DNA from 3 places in the Mesorhizobium sp. M1406 genome. Region 2 is predicted to be linked to each of the others. Evidence: riboswitches for the same ligand, from Rfam matches in the RefSeq annotation. Region 2 holds a riboswitch; each other region holds the start of a gene.
What was found. A riboswitch is a leader RNA that binds a small molecule or an ion and turns the genes downstream of it on or off. The one in region 2 is predicted to bind S-adenosylmethionine.
Positions count from the first base shown of each region.

Region 1: it holds a riboswitch for S-adenosylmethionine, as region 2 does, so the genes downstream of both, NKH03_RS06330 (O-succinylhomoserine sulfhydrylase) here and metX (homoserine O-acetyltransferase MetX) in region 2, are expected to answer to the same signal.
Region 3: it holds a riboswitch for S-adenosylmethionine, as region 2 does, so the genes downstream of both, NKH03_RS13655 (hypothetical protein) here and metX (homoserine O-acetyltransferase MetX) in region 2, are expected to answer to the same signal.

Region 1 is NZ_JAMYKW010000004.1:229,492-234,543, reverse strand. It holds gene NKH03_RS06335 (2'-deoxycytidine 5'-triphosphate deaminase) at 78-1,172, opposite strand; SAM riboswitch at 1,255-1,332, shown strand; gene NKH03_RS06330 (O-succinylhomoserine sulfhydrylase) at 1,390-2,577, shown strand; gene NKH03_RS06325 (ceramide glucosyltransferase) at 2,592-3,740, opposite strand; gene apaG (Co2+/Mg2+ efflux facilitator ApaG/CorD) at 3,985-4,377, shown strand; gene NKH03_RS06315 (Hsp33 family molecular chaperone) at 4,563-5,052, opposite strand, start outside.
Region 2 is NZ_JAMYKW010000001.1:392,081-397,132, forward strand. It holds gene NKH03_RS01980 (Stf0 family sulfotransferase) at 31-831, opposite strand; gene metW (methionine biosynthesis protein MetW) at 843-1,457, opposite strand; gene metX (homoserine O-acetyltransferase MetX) at 1,454-2,623, opposite strand; SAM riboswitch at 2,736-2,813, opposite strand; gene hisC (histidinol-phosphate transaminase) at 2,949-4,058, shown strand; gene NKH03_RS02000 (prephenate/arogenate dehydrogenase family protein) at 4,065-5,000, shown strand; gene NKH03_RS02005 (sugar kinase) at 5,008-5,052, opposite strand, start outside.
Region 3 is NZ_JAMYKW010000013.1:24,273-29,324, reverse strand. It holds gene NKH03_RS13675 (hypothetical protein) at 1-290, opposite strand, end outside; gene NKH03_RS13670 (helix-turn-helix domain-containing protein) at 535-837, opposite strand; gene NKH03_RS13665 (hypothetical protein) at 1,032-1,277, opposite strand; gene NKH03_RS13660 (hypothetical protein) at 1,368-1,571, opposite strand; gene NKH03_RS13655 (hypothetical protein) at 2,423-2,953, opposite strand; SAM-I-IV-variant riboswitch at 2,988-3,086, opposite strand; gene NKH03_RS13650 (hypothetical protein) at 3,353-3,802, shown strand; gene NKH03_RS13645 (hypothetical protein) at 4,239-4,511, opposite strand; gene NKH03_RS13640 (hypothetical protein) at 4,887-5,052, opposite strand, start outside.

The sequences.
Region 1 (5,052 bases), on a different contig from region 2:
CCAGCTTGACGACCAGAAAGGCAGCCAAGCATGGCGAGCCGGCGCAGGCAAGTATTTTGCCAGCGGGCAAAGGGGGTTCAGCGCGCGGGGCGGAAATGCTTGGACAGCTTCAAACCCTGCGCCTGGTAGTTGGACCCGAGATCGGTGCCATAGAGTGCCCGTGGCCGCTTCAGCATGTGCTCGTAGACCAGCCGGCCGACGATCTGGCCATGGTCGAGGATGAACGGCACTTCGTGGCTGCGCACTTCCAGCACCGCCCGGCTGCCGGTGCCGCCGGACGCCGAGTGGCCGAAGCCCGGATCGAAGAAGCCGGCATAGTGGACGCGGAATTCACCGACCAGCGGATCGAAGGGCGTCATCTCGGCGGCGTAGAGCGGCGGCACATGCACCGCTTCCTGGCTCACAAGAATATAGAATTCATCGGGGTCGAGCACCAGTTCGCCAGCGCCTCTCTTGTGGATCGGCTCCCAGAAGTCGACGACCTCCTGCGCGGCGCGCTGGTCGACGTCGATGAGACCGGTGTGATGCTTGCCGCGGTAGCCGACAAGGCCGTTTCGATCGCCGTTGAGGTCGATCGACAGCGCGATGCCGCCGCCGGAAATGTTGGGCGGCTCGGTGGCAACCAGTATCTGCGCGCGATGCAACTGGTGAAGTTCGGCTTCCGACAGCAGCGCATTGCCGGTGCGGAAACGGATCTGCGACAGTCGCGAACCGGTGCGCGCGACGATCGGGAAGGTGCGCGGGCTGACCTCCAGATAGAGCGGACCATGATAGCCGGCGGCGATCTTGTCGAACTCGTGGCCGCGATCGGTCATGACGCGGGTGAAGATGTCGAGCCGCCCGGTCGAGCTCTTGGGATTGGCCGAGGCAGAAATGTCCGCCGGCAATGCCAGGCTTTCGAGCAAGGGCACGATATAGACGCAGCCGGTCTCCAGCACCGCGCCCTCGGCCAGATCGATCTCGTGCAGCTTCAGCCGGTCGAGCTTTTCCGAGACCTTGTGGTTGGGGCCCGGCAGGAAGGACGCACGCACCCGCCAGGCCTTGTCGCCGAGCCGGAGATCGAGGCTGGCCGGCTGAATCTGGTCGGCATCGAGCGCACGTGCCGACTTCAGCGCGCCGGACTGGAAGAGCGCCGAAATGTCCTGATCGGGAAGAATGCCTGTTTGCCGCAAAGCCGGCTCCGCTGCAACGCCGCTGGTACAAACCTCTTAATCAAGCCGGCAATTGACGCAAGCGTGGCGCGGGTCTAAAGGGTCGTTATCCCGTGGTGATTTGGCCGGTCGGCTTGCAGCCACGTTAAACAAGTCGCTAAAGGACCGTCGGGCCGCAAGGCCGTATGGACCGGTTGCGACTTTCGCGGCCGGTTTTTTTGTGTCTGGAAGAAGAGCGATGAGCACCAACAAGCGCAACTGGAAGCCTCAAACGGCACTCGTGCACAGCGGAACGCTGCGTTCCGGTTTCGGCGAAACGTCGGAAGCGATTTACCTCACCCAGGGCTACGTCTATGAAACGGCGGAGGCCGCCGAAGCCCGTTTCAAGGGCGAGGAGCCGGGCTTCATCTATTCGCGCTACGCCAATCCGACCGTCGACATGTTCGAAAAGCGCATGTGCGCGCTCGAAGGTGCCGAGGACGCCCGCGCCACCGCCTCCGGCATGGCCGCGGTGACGGCAGCGCTGCTGTGCAGCGCCAAGGCCGGCGACCATATCGTGGCGGCGCGCGCGCTGTTCGGCTCCTGCCGCTGGGTGGTCGAGACGCTGGCGCCAAGATATGGCATCGAGGCGACGCTGGTCGACGGCACCGACATCGCCAATTGGGAAAAGGCGGTCAAGCCGAACACCAAGCTGTTCTTCCTGGAAAGCCCGACCAACCCGACGCTGGAAGTGGTCGACATCGCCGCGGTTGCCTCGCTCGCCAATTCGATCGGCGCCAGGCTGATCGTCGACAATGTCTTCGCCACGCCCTTGCAGCAGAAGCCGCTGCAACTCGGCGCCCACATCGTCGTCTATTCGGCGACCAAGCACATCGACGGCCAGGGGCGCTGTCTCGGCGGCGTCATCCTGTCGGACAAGAAGTGGATCGACGAGAACCTTCACGATTATTTCCGCCACACCGGGCCCAGCCTGTCGCCCTTCAACGCCTGGACGCTGCTGAAGGGGCTGGAAACGCTGCCGCTGCGCGTGCGCCAGCAGACGGAAAGCGCCGGCAAGATCGCGGATTTCCTCGCCGAGCGGCCGGAAATTGCCCGCGTCATCTATCCCGGCCGCGCCGACCACCCGCAGGCCGATATCGTCAAGAAGCAGATGTCGGGCGGCTCGACGCTGATCTGCCTCGACGTCAAGGGCGGCAAGCAGGCGGCCTTCGCCTTGCAGAACGCGCTCGACATCGTGCTGATCTCCAACAATCTCGGCGACGCCAAGAGCCTGATCACCCATCCGGCGACGACGACGCACAAGAACCTGAGCGACGAAGCGCGTGCCGAGCTCGGCATCGGGCCGGGCACGCTCAGACTGTCCGTCGGCCTGGAAGACACCGACGATCTGCTTGAGGATATCGAACAGGCGCTGAAGGCCTCGTAAGAGGGCTTTGGCTTTCAGGCGCCGGACGGCGTCTCTTCCAGCTCGGCCGCCTTGGTCCCGATGGTCATCGCGTTGCCGCGCCAGTCGACGGCACCGCCGAGCCAGCCGCGTGCCCACATCGCCGGCAGGATCAGGTCGCGCGCCATGATCGCGGCAACCATGCGTGGCGACAGGTACCAGCCCTTGGACCAGGCCAGGGCGCACTCGGGAAGGTAGAAGGCCGCCACGGCAATGGCGGTTGCCCAGAGGCTGAAGCCGGCGCTTGCCGCCGCAATCAGCGCCAGCACCAGCGGCACCGCCGCGCCAGTCAGGATTTCGGGTGCGAAGAACAGCGGGAAGGTGACGCGGCGCAGGCGCGCCCAACGGGCCTGACGTGACCAGATCTCGTCGAACGTGCGCCGGCCAAGCGGCTGTTCGAAGGGCGCGGCGACGAGATTGACGCGCAGGCCGAGGCCGTTGACCAGCTTGGTCGCGGCGGCGTCCTCGGCGATCTCGGCGGCCAACGCGCGGATGCCGCCATTGGCGTCGAGCATCGGCTTGTTCCAGAGCATGCTCTTGCCCTGGGCAAAGCCAAGGCCAAGCGCCTCGCCGGCATATTGCCAGCGCGCCTGGAGCGTGTTGAGGAAAGCGCATTCGACTTCAGCCCAGAAGCCGGCCGGCCGCGAGCCGATCGGCGTCGAGCAGACAAGGCCGGTGTCGGGCCGCCATGCAGCCATCAGGTGCTGGATGTAGTCTCTCGGCATCAACACGTTGGAATCGGCCAGGACGACCCAGTCGTGCCGCGCCGCTTCCCAACCCTTGACGCAATTGTTGAGTTTCGGATTGGCGCTGAAGCGGTCGTCGCCGATCATCAGCCGGGCCGGCACCTTGGGAAACCGGGCAATCGCCCTGTTTATCGGTTTGACTACCGGATCGTCGGCGTGGGCGACGCAGAAGATCAGCTCGTAGCGCGGCCAATCAAGCGAGAAGGCGCGCTCCAGCGTCTCGTGCGTGAACGGTTCAATGCCACGCGACGGCACGATGATCGACACCGGCCGCGGCTTGCCGGTCGGCGGCGCGATAATGCGGCGCCGTTTCAGACGCGAAGCGGCAAGCACGATGCTGGCGAGATTTGAGAGGATAAGAGCAATTGAAAGCGTTGCGGCTATGAGAGTGAGTTCCATCGAGATCCGGTCACTCCAGAAAACCGGTCCGCCAGAACAATCTGGCTGGCATGACGACCGATTTCAACAGTTCGACAGAGCGCCCGAGTCGCGCGGCACTGGTCGGCGCACACCATCATTGTCGTGTGTCACTTAAATGACATTCTTTGCCGGCACCTGCCGTTCGGTAGGCAATGAAAGGACGCGCACCGTTGACCAGCCTGCAAGGAGCGCCGAAAGATACTGGATTGTTTTGGAGCTGCTTATGTACAGCGCCGTCACGCGCAACATCGAAGTGCAGGTCAGGCCGTTCTATCTGGAGGACCGCTCGGATCCGTCCGAGAACCGCTATGTCTGGGGCTATCAGATAACGATCGACAATCAGTCGGACGATTCCGTCCAGCTGTTGTCGCGCTATTGGCACATCACCGATGGCACCGGCAGGGTCGAAGAGGTACGCGGCCCTGGCGTCGTCGGCGACCAACCCGAACTCAATCCCGGCGACAGCTACCAGTACACGTCCGGTTGCCCGCTCTCGACACCCTCCGGCATCATGGTCGGGCACTACACGATGCGCAACCAGCGGGGCGAGACGTTCGACATCGCCATCCCCGCATTTTCACTCGACCTGCCGGGGAAGCGGCGGACGGTGAATTAGCGTCTTTCTCCCCGTCTCTGTACGGGGAGAAATGCCCGGCAGAGGGGCGCCGCCGGGCTGATGAGATTGTCTTCCACGCACAAGGCATCCGAGTGGACGGCGCGGCCATTCGCCGAAGTTCGCGCTGCCCCTCATCCGCCCTTCGGGCACCTTCTCCCCGTAAACAGGGAGAAGGAAGGGACACTCTACTGCGCCGCAAACTCCGCCGGGTCGAAGTCATATTGCTTCGAGCAGAATTCGCAGGCGACGTGAATGCCGCCGTCCTCGGTGCTGTCCTTGATCTCCTGGGCGGAAAAGCCCTCGAGGATGCCGCGGATCTTGTCCCGGGAGCACGAGCACTGGTCGGCGACCGGAACGCCGCCGAAGACGCGCACGCCATGCTCGTGGAACAGCCTGTAGAGCAGCCGCTCGGCGCCGATCGTCGGGTCGATCAGTTCGGTCGGCTCGATGGTGCCGAGCAGCGCCAGCAACTCCAGCCAGGAATTGTCGTCGGGATCGTGGATCTCCTCGCGCGGATCGCCATCGCCGCCCGGCAGGTCCGGCACGCGCATGCGCTCGGGCGACTGCGGCAGGAACTGCGCCAGGATGCCACCGGCGCGCCACTGCTCGCGGGCGCCGCCCGGGCCGGGCGTCAAGAGCTTGGCCACCGACAGCCTGAGATCGGTCGGAATCTGC
Region 2 (5,052 bases):
TCACCTATGATCTTCACATCGCCTTTTCGATCAGATCGGACGCTGGCCCAGGTTTCTAAGAGTGCCGAAAGCGCGATGATTGCTGAGGTTGAATTTTGAGGGGTCCGAGTATTGCGACAAGAAGCGCTCCCTCCACTCCCTATTGACGTTGTCTCGTTGGATTTCGAGACCTGAACTGGGGGCTGGTGCAGATTCAGCAGATTCAAATGTGAGTTGCGCGCCTACCAGACCCGCGACTTTCTCAAGGCTGGCCTGTGGATTTGCCAAGAGTTCCTCGTATGTCAAGGACAGGAAAGACAATCCGTTTTTTGCAAGCCAGATGTCCCACGACAGATTCTCCAGCACGATTTTTTCAAGGGCCTCCGCTATCGATGCGCCGTCATAGCGTGGTGAGTTCTGAACAGCCTCAGTAGAGCGAAACCGACCGGTCTGACGAGCGCGTGACCAAGAGATTGCCTGACCAAGGAGATCGCGGCGAGTCAAGCGCACGTAGTGCAGTCCTGGAAGGCTGGCTGGGAGATCCACAGTCTTGGCCACCTGCAAAAACTGGCTTGCAAACAGTTTGGCAGCGTAAATTCCAGAGGGAGACCGCCCATCTTTCAATGCACGCAAAACCTGGGCACGGGGATCGCGAGGATAGTTCGGCATTGCGAGAACACGGCGGCCACCGAACCACTCGAGGGGGTTGCCAAGCTCGGTGGCCGCCATCAATCCGGCCAGATGATTGCTGCCGCTGCGCGGTGAGGTGCAGATGAGAATTCCGGCTTTCAACCCAGCCAGCATTTCCGGCGGGATTTCAACTGGCAGAGGGCGCCTACGAAAAAGATGCATGGCGATCAAGACTACCGCTTCAGTAAGAACACAGCCTGCTGGCCGAAGAAATTCCAAAACCACCACGGCATCGACAGGCCGATCTTCTGGCCATTGGCGTCGAGTGCGGTTGCTTTTTCCACGGTTGCGCCGAGTTCGTCGCACAGATTGACGAAGTCGCGGATGGTGCAGAAATGGATGTTGGGCGTGTCGTACCAGGAATAGGGCAAGTCCTTGGTCACCGGCATGCGGCCGTTGAGGAACAGCGAAAGGCGCACGCGCCAATGGCCGAAATTGGGGAAGGACACGATCGCCCGGTTGCCGATCCTGAGCAATTCGTCGAGCACCAGCTTCGGGTTGCGGGTGGCCTGCAGCGTCTGCGACAGGACGACGAAGTCAAAGCCCTTGTCGGGATAGAATTCGAGGTCCTTGTCGGCATCGCCCTGGATGACCGAGAGGCCGCGCGCCACGCATTCGTTGACGCCGCGCTGCGACAGCTCGAGTCCACGGCCGTCGACCTGCTTGGTGTCCTGCAGCAATTCAAGCAGCGAGCCGTCGCCCGAGCCGACATCGAGCACGCGGGACCGCGGCGGGATGAGATTGGCGACGACCTCGAGGTCGACGCGCTGGTCGCGGTTGACGCTCATTGGCTCAATCCTCTCGCCCGGGCCGCCGAGCCGATGAAGCCGTTGATGGCGGCAAACAGTTCCGGCTCGTCGAGCAGGAAAGCATCGTGACCGCGATCGGTCTCGATCTCGACGAAGGATACCGACGCGCCGGCCGCGTTGAGCGCATGCACGATCGAGCGGCTCTCCTCGGTCGGAAACAGCCAGTCCGAGGTGAAGGACACCAGGCAGAAGCGGGTTTTGGTGCCGGCAAAGGCGTCGGCCAACCGGCCGCCATGGTCGGCGGCGAGGTCGAAATAGTCCATCGACCGCGTCATGTAGAGGTAAGAATTGGCGTCGAAGCGATCGACGAAGGTCATGCCCTGGTGGCGCAGATAGCTCTCGATCTGGAAGTCGGCGTCGAAGCCGAAGGTCAGAGCTTCGCGATCCTGCAGGTTGCGGCCGAATTTCCGGTGCAGGGCGGCCTCCGACAGATAGGTGATGTGGGCGGCCATGCGCGCCACCGCCAAGCCCTTTTCCGGGCGTTTGCCGTGTTCGAAATATTTGCCGCCATGCCAGTCCGGATCGGCCATGACAGCTTGCCGGCCGACCTCGTGGAAGGCGATGTTCTGCGAGGAATGGCGCGCACCGGTGGCGATCGGCAGCGCCGAGAAGACGCGCTCCGGGTAGCTCGACGCCCATTCCAGCACCTGCATGCCGCCCATCGAGCCGCCAAGCACGCAGAACAGCTTTTCGATGCCGAAATGGTCGATCAGCATCTGCTGCGCGCGCACCATGTCGCGGATGGTGATGATCGGCAGGTCGAGCCCATAGGGTTTGCCGGTGGCGGGATTGGTCGAGGCCGGTCCGGTGGACCCCAGACAACCGCCGATGACATTGGAGCAGATGACGAAGAAGCGGCTGGTGTCGATGATCTTGCCGGGGCCGATCAGCACCTCCCACCAGCCCGGCTTGCCGGTCACCGGATTGGTGCTGGCGACGTGCTGGTCGCCGGTAAGCGCATGGCAGACGAGGATGGCGTTGGAGCGGGCGTCGTTCAGCGTGCCATAGGTCTGGTAGGCGATCTGGAACGGCGACAGCAGCGTACCGGCGTCCAGCTTGAGCGGTTTGTCAGGCCCAAAACGCAAAACCGGGCTCGATGGCTGGTCGGCCTCGTTGTTGGTTTTGCGAGCACGCAGAGCGGCCATTGCATCCATCTCACACCTTGATCCCTGCACCGTGTTTTTCGAAAATCGATGCCGATGCGGTATCCGGCCGGCGCGGACAACAAAAAACCGGCATTGCAGTCGCAAAGCCGGTTACAGGATGCAAGCGGCCCTTTAGCAAGTTGTTTAACGTGGCTGCAAGCCGACCGGCCAAATCACCACGGAAGTTCGCACCCTTCTAGGCCCGTGGCGTGCTGGCGTCAACGGCCAGCCTTTGTCCGGAGGCGGTCACCTCTCGACATTGCGGGCCACGGCTTGTATTTCCGCTGCGGCTTCCCTGAGGAGCGTTCTCGACGGATTTTACGACATGAGCCAGACACCGGACAAGGCACGTCCAACCCCGCGCGCGGGCATCATGGACATCGATGCCTATGTGCCGGGCAAGAGCACGGCGCCGGCCGGCATCGCCAAGGTCTACAAGCTGTCATCGAACGAGAACCCGCTCGGTCCGTCGCCAAAGGCGATCGAAGCCGCGCGCGAGATTGCCGGAAAGCTCGATATCTATCCCGACGGCACCGCCAGGCGGCTGCGCGAAGCGATCGCCGAAGTGCATGGCCTGAACCCGGCCAACATCATCTGCTCGAACGGCTCCGACGAGATCCTCGGCCTGCTGGCGCAGACTTATCTGGCGCCCGGCGACGAGGCTGTCATCACCGAACACGCCTTCATGGTCTACAAGATCTACATCCAGTCGGCGGGTGCCGTTCCGGTGACGATCAAGGAAAAAGATGAGCGCGCCGACATCGACGCCATCCTGGCCGCCGTCACGCCGCGCACCAAGATCGTGTTCCTCGCCAATCCCAACAACCCGACCGGCACCTATGTGCCGTTCCAGGAAGTGCGCCGCCTGCATGCCGGTCTGCCAAAGCACGTGCTTCTGGTGTTAGACGCGGCCTATGCAGAATATGTCCGCCGCAACGATTACGAAGCCGGCATCGAACTGGTCGGCAGCGCCGAGAACGTGGTGATGACCCGCACTTTCTCCAAGATCGGCCTTGGCGGGGCGCGGATCGGCTGGATGTACGCGCCGATGCACATCATCGATGCGATCAACCGCGTGCGTGGCCCCTTCAACGTCAATGCAACGGCGATCGAGGCCGGCATCGCGGCGATCCGCGACCGCGCCCATATCGAGCGCAGCGTCGCGCACAACGAGATCTGGCTGGCATGGCTGAGCGAGGAGTTCACAAAGCTTGGACTGCGGGTGACGCCGAGCGTCGGCAATTTCATCCTCGTTCATTTTCCCGAGGACGACAAACATTCCGCAGCTGCGGCGGATGAGTATCTAACGGCGCGCGGCTATATATTGAGGCGCGTTTCCGGCTACGGCTTTCCCTACGCGTTACGCATGACCGTCGGCACCGAAGAGGCCAATCGCGGCGTTGTCGCCGCACTCACGACATTCCTGAAAAGCTAGAACGCCATGACATCACCGATGTTTGAAAAGATCGCGCTGGTCGGCATCGGCCTGATCGGTTCGTCGCTGGCCCGCGTCATCCGCCGCGAGGGTCTGGCCCACCACGTCGCTATCTCGACCCGCAGTGCCGCGACACTGGCGCGAGCGAAAGAACTTGGGCTCGGCGATAGCTACACCACCGATGCGAAGGAGGCGGTTCGCGATGCCGATCTGGTCATCGTCTCGGTGCCGGTCGGCTCGTCCGGCACCGTGGCCGAGGAAATCGCACCGGCGCTGAAGCCGGGCGCGATCCTGACCGATGTCGGCTCGACCAAGGCATCCGTCATCGCGCAGATGCAGCCTTATGTGCCGGCCGGCGTCCATTTCATTCCCGGTCATCCGCTGGCGGGCACGGAAAAATCCGGCCCCGATGCCGGTTTCGCCGACCTGTTCGACAATCGCTGGTGTATCTTCACGCCGCTGCCCGATACCGACCCGGACGCGCTGGAACGGCTGTCGGAATTCTGGCGCCGCTGCGGCGCCAACATCGATACGATGGATCCCCAGCATCACGACATGACGCTGGCCATCGTCTCGCATCTGCCGCACATCATCGCCTACAACATCGTTGGCACCGCCGATGATCTGCAGTCGGTAACCAAGTCCGAGGTGATCAAATATTCGGCTTCCGGCTTTCGTGACTTCACCCGCCTTGCCGCTTCCGACCCGACCATGTGGCGGGATGTGTGCCTGCACAACAAGGATGCCATCCTCGAAATGCTGGCGAGGTTCTCGGAAGATCTGGCGTCGCTGCAACGCGCGATCCGCTGGGGTGACGGCGAAAAACTCTTCGACCTGTTCACCCGCACCCGCGCCGTGCGCCGCTCGATCATCGAGGCCGGCCAGGACATCGACGTGCCCGATTTTGGCCGCCAGGCGGTCGAACACCCGGCAAAGACCTAAGTCTGTTTCAGGCGGGCCAGGTCGCGGCAACCATGGCCAGCGTCTCGGCTCT
Region 3 (5,052 bases), on a different contig from region 2:
CCCGTCCTCAACGGCCAACAGGTACTCGGCCTTGGCCCGGCGGTTGCCTCGGCTGATTGCTGGCCACAGATGGCCAGCAGCGCCACCTGTTCGTTCCGGTCAGCTCTAGCGCGGTCATCCCTGCTGCTCGCCGCTCGATTAACAATGCGGTGGAATGCTGCATAGGCCGCCTCGTGCGCCGCGATCAGTGCCTGCAGCTTAGGCGAGACCCTTACCTCAGCGGACACCGGGTCGACGGCAACCGCCGCGCCGGTCAGCGCGAGAAGAGTACGGCGGGTGATCGCGGGCATGGATTATGTCCTCCTGGCTGCCGATCCTGCCGACCATAACATCGCCGTGGCAGGCCGCAGAGATGGTCAGATGCTATCTGCTGACAATGCGGTCAGTTGGCCATTGGAACCCAGAAGGTGTGGTGAAGTGGGCACATAAACGCCCTGAGCCATTAAGTTGGGCGTTCTGGAGATGGCGAGTTCAGGGAAATTGGTCCAAAGCTTGCCGATGAGCCGAGGCAGTTGCTCCGTTGGCCACCGTTGATCAGGACACCTCCCGCAAGTACCGCTCCAACTCGGTCGCAAGGATTAAGGTGCGCCTTCCCGATTTGCTCGCATGCAGTTTGCCTTCGCTAAACAATTTATAGAGCATTGACCTAGAGATACCCGTAATCTCGGTAACGTCTGAAAGCCTATAGGTAAGTTTCTCGGGTTCACGAAGATCAGGGGCTGGCTTCTTCATTTGCTCGATGATCTCTAGAAGTCGCGCGATATCATTTTCGATGCGCTTCAGTCGCCGATCAAAATTGTCGACCAACGCGGCCACTTCCTTGAAAACGTCGTTCATCAGCCTCGGCCTTCCCATCAGGATGTCGATAAACCCCCAACATCCGAAAATGTGCGGGAAAGAGGGGCCCCACATTCGACCCACCCCCGGCCTTCGGGCAAACCCCTGCGGGCCAGGTCGGGGTCGTCCAGCTGCCGTACCGGCTACCAGCGCGAGCCGAGCGGTGTCCGCAGCATTGTGGTTTCGTCTCGCTGCTAGCCATGCTCGCGATGCGGCCAGACCTTCGTCAGCTTCGGGATTGCCCGATTGGCATTCGCCCAGTCGATGGCCGCCATCCAGCTGGGCGCGACGTGCTTCAGCGTGTCGGAGGCGTGGTGCCAGATTTCGACGCGTGGATCGCGACCGCCGGGGCGTTTGGTGTTGGTGGCGCGGGCGCGCTGCATTAGCGTGTAGCCGGCGACATCGCGCATCGAGGTGGGTTTCTGCGGGACGTAAGTCATGTGGCAGGCCTGTTCCTCACTCAGCAGCGGGGAGGTGACGGTGCAGGCGGCTGAAGTCGACCGTCAGCACCGGGAGCGGGCCCGCTGCACCTATCTGGCCGCAGCAAGAGCAGGAAGCAGCCGGAACGACTTACGGTAGCCGGGGTTGGTCGGCTCGAACGTCTTGGTGATGACCTTGTCGGCGAGCTTCACGAACTCCGCCAGCGTCATCTCGACGTGGCCGCCGTTAGCGGTGTTGTCAATGACGACGATGTTCTGGGTACCGTTCCAGTCGAGGCTGTGCTTCACGGCCATCAGTATTTTCCCCTTGTGCGGTCGCTAAGACCGCGTGTGTATTAATTCAGCGAGATTAGCTGCCGGTGAAATCTTAGTATGAGACGGATTGATCGGCTGAGCCAATGCTGGCCTTGTCCATGCTCTGCTGGCAGGCAAGTAGCGAACGAAAGGCCCGTTTGGTGTAAGCCGGGGATAAGTATCGACAGTGCGGCGATCAGGATTTTTCTCATTTTGATTATCCCTTCGGTGCCTACCATTTCGGTGGCGGCCTTTGCCCGCGAAACCGGCGGCAAACACAAGCTATAGTGGACAGGCTCAGGCCTGTCGTTAGCGCCGAATTTGGGAAATTGTCCCGCCATCCATTTCTGATTGGCCTGTCAATCGGGGCACGCCTAAGTGGATATTTCTGCCGCTTCGGATGCCAATACAGGTGAAGAGTGCGGCCTCGGTAGCCTTGCGGCCAATCTCCCAAAAAGCTTTAAAAAAGCGAAAACGTGCGGATTATGGAGGCCCCACATCGTGCCCCGGCCCCGTCTTCGGGCAACCGCCCCGGGGCGATCAGGTATGTTACGCACTATGCAGGATCGCCCTAGCCTTGGTCCTTTTTCTTGATCATGCCCATGATGCGGGCGTTGTGTGCCGCAATCCGCGCTCCGGTCATCGCCGGATGCACGTCACCCTCGAAACGAACACACCGCATACAGAGACGTGCCTCGGCCTCGCTTGGCACCGTGGTGATCCAGCCGCAGTACCGGCACGTGTAAGGTATGATCCCGGGCTCCGCGCGCTGGCTGTCGGCGTCGGTTCGTCGTCTATCATGTCGCCCCCTCAAATTCCTTCCGTAATGCGGATGGGAAGCTTCAGATCGATCAGCCGACCTGCAGGAGGGATAGCGTGAGTTGGTCCCTTGCATCGACCCACCGGCTGTCGTCGTTGGCGACGTCACCCTCGCAGAACACCAGATGCGGCTCATCGCTCCTGCGCCCGAGCTTTGGGCCTAGGTCCAGCTTCTTCAGCAGGCGGTAGGCTTTGCCAGTCGGACCCGTCTCAAGATCGAACCAGGTCTCCCAGAAAAATCCGTCGACGTCGTAGTCGTAATCCCCGGGGTCGACCCCGTGTTCCTCCCAAATGGCGCTGTGTTCGACCTCAGCCTCGTGTGCGATGCCCTCGCTGATAAAGAACTCCCGCCATGTTGGCGGCGAGGGGCAGAAGGTCCATTGACCGACAGTCAGCAGGTAGCCCTGCTCGCCACTGTCATACCAGCACATGGTCTCGGCGACCTGCGCCGGGGACGCGAGCAGGGGCTGGCCAGTTCTACCAACGAACGCTCGCGCGTGCTTGACGAATGCCGCTGTGAGCAGGCCGCCCGCGCCAATCAGAAAACCTCGCCTTGAGAGCATAAGAACCCCCAGAGTTCACACGTGCATCTGGAGGGCTGAGACCTACTGTTGCCCATTGAGGGCCACATCGTCTTCACCACCGTTGCCGGTCAAAGCTGGTTGGCGGGGCCGGGGCCCTCTCTGGATGCAGGGATTGGTCTACCAAAGCGATTGCACGTCGGCAAGCCTTCTCCTCATGGGTGGAAGACTGGGGGCTCTGAAATCGAGCAGCCACACCCACCCCCCATCGGGCTGATGGTGCCGGACTGCCCCGGCGCGCTGGACCGTCGGGCTATCTCGACGTTTTGCGCATATTTGTTTTATGCCGATGAGGACGATGTTGAGGAGCCGGCCCAGTCGAGGAGAGGTCGATCTCAACGATGACTACGAAACCACCCACAACGAGGAGGACTGACCCCCATGAAAACTGTTCTTGCCATCCTGCTGCTCGCTGGCGCTATCGCCAGCGCCCACGCCGAGGAGCCGGTGCCACCGCAGTTCAGCGTCGACAAGCTGATGAAGTCCCTCGCTGCCGACAAGGCCGCGCCCCTGACCGCCGCCCAGCAGGCCGCCATAGACGCCGCCAGAGCTAAGGTCCAGCAGGCCGCTGATGAGGCCTCTGCCAGAGCCGCCGCCGAGGAGGCGGCCAAAAAGCAGGCCTACAGACTTTGGGTCAATAAAGTTCGGGAGGACAACTGGAAGAACGTGCCAGTCGAGAAGCGGATGCCGATCCTGATGTGGTGCTATGGGCAAGCCGGCGGTGTCGATGGCAACGTGCCCGACTACAGCAAGGAAGCAGATTGCCTCCAGCGCCAGCTTGATGGCTGGGCGCGCGTCGACCAGCTGATCCCGCCGGAGAAGAATAACTGAGCCATGAACCACCTTATGTGGGCAGGCCTCGACCTGCCCGATGAGTGGGACGAGGGCGAACTGCCTGAAGACCTGCAGGACTGGAGCAAGGGCGGGCCGTGATCGTCCAGGGGGTTGGGCCGGAGGCCGGGCAGGGGTCGATTATGTTGGGCCCGTCACGCGATGCTTGGGACGTCCATGCCTTCCGCGCTTGCTGCATCGATGTCAGCGGTCTGAAGCCGCCAGCGGCTTCGACAACGTATTCGCGGGCTTCGTTTGCTGCGATTTCTCCTCGATCATTGGCCCTGCCACGGGATCGGCTACATGGCCCGAAGAGGCTCGCCAGCCTTCTTCGACGCTATACTCGTCAACGCCGGTTTCAAGATCCATTAACAGCGCGCAGCTGCCCAATCCGTGCCTTGGCACAGAACGCTTCTATGAGCATTGAGCGGCGGGCTTAGTAGGTGAAGGTCGTGCCGGCCCGCTGCATTGCGGTGACCGTATTCCAGTATGCCTGCTGAGATGCCATCTGCCGTTGCGCCGAAGCTTGCTCCTCCATGACCCGCCTCTGGTCTTGCCCGACGCGGCAATTGACATAGGCATCTGTGCCGGGCCGAGCGCCGTAGCTGCGGCAGATTTGATCATTGCGAGCGGCGAGTTCTTCCGTTGACATGCAGCCGGTGATTGCAAGGCTTGCCGCAAGCGCGGCGATAGTCAGGCGTAATTTCATTAGGATTGTCCCGGTTTTAGTGAGCAGCCATCGTCAGGCGCGGTTGCAAGGCCGCGCGACCGGCCAAAGCCGATTTCGGCTAAATTCTCAGCGTGGAGATGCTGGCTATCGGTGCTTTTCGAAGCCGGGCGGCACATTGCAGGTCTCACGTAAAGTTACAAGAGTGTAACAATGTGAACGCTAAAATGTCGCAGCGCATGGCAATCACGGGCCGACATCCAGCCGGCACGATTTTCCCGGTCATGATGGTTTCCGAGACGCGGCCCGTGCGCCGGGATAGGGGCCCCTGCAGCCACCCCCACCCCCGCCTGCCGATGAACCGGGGCGTGGTGCCACGGCGTGTTCACGACGCGCCGCCGAACGAGCCCGGCCCAATCAACGAATATTCGTTCGAGAGGCAGACCGTCGCCCAGCGTGCCAATCAGCAGTGGTTGGACAACATGAATTACCTTGGGAGGAAGCGCTGATGCGCTCGGCACCGACCTTCCACAGCCAAGCGAGGTCTTCCTCGCTCCAGTTGCCATCGGCGTCGCGCTCGCGC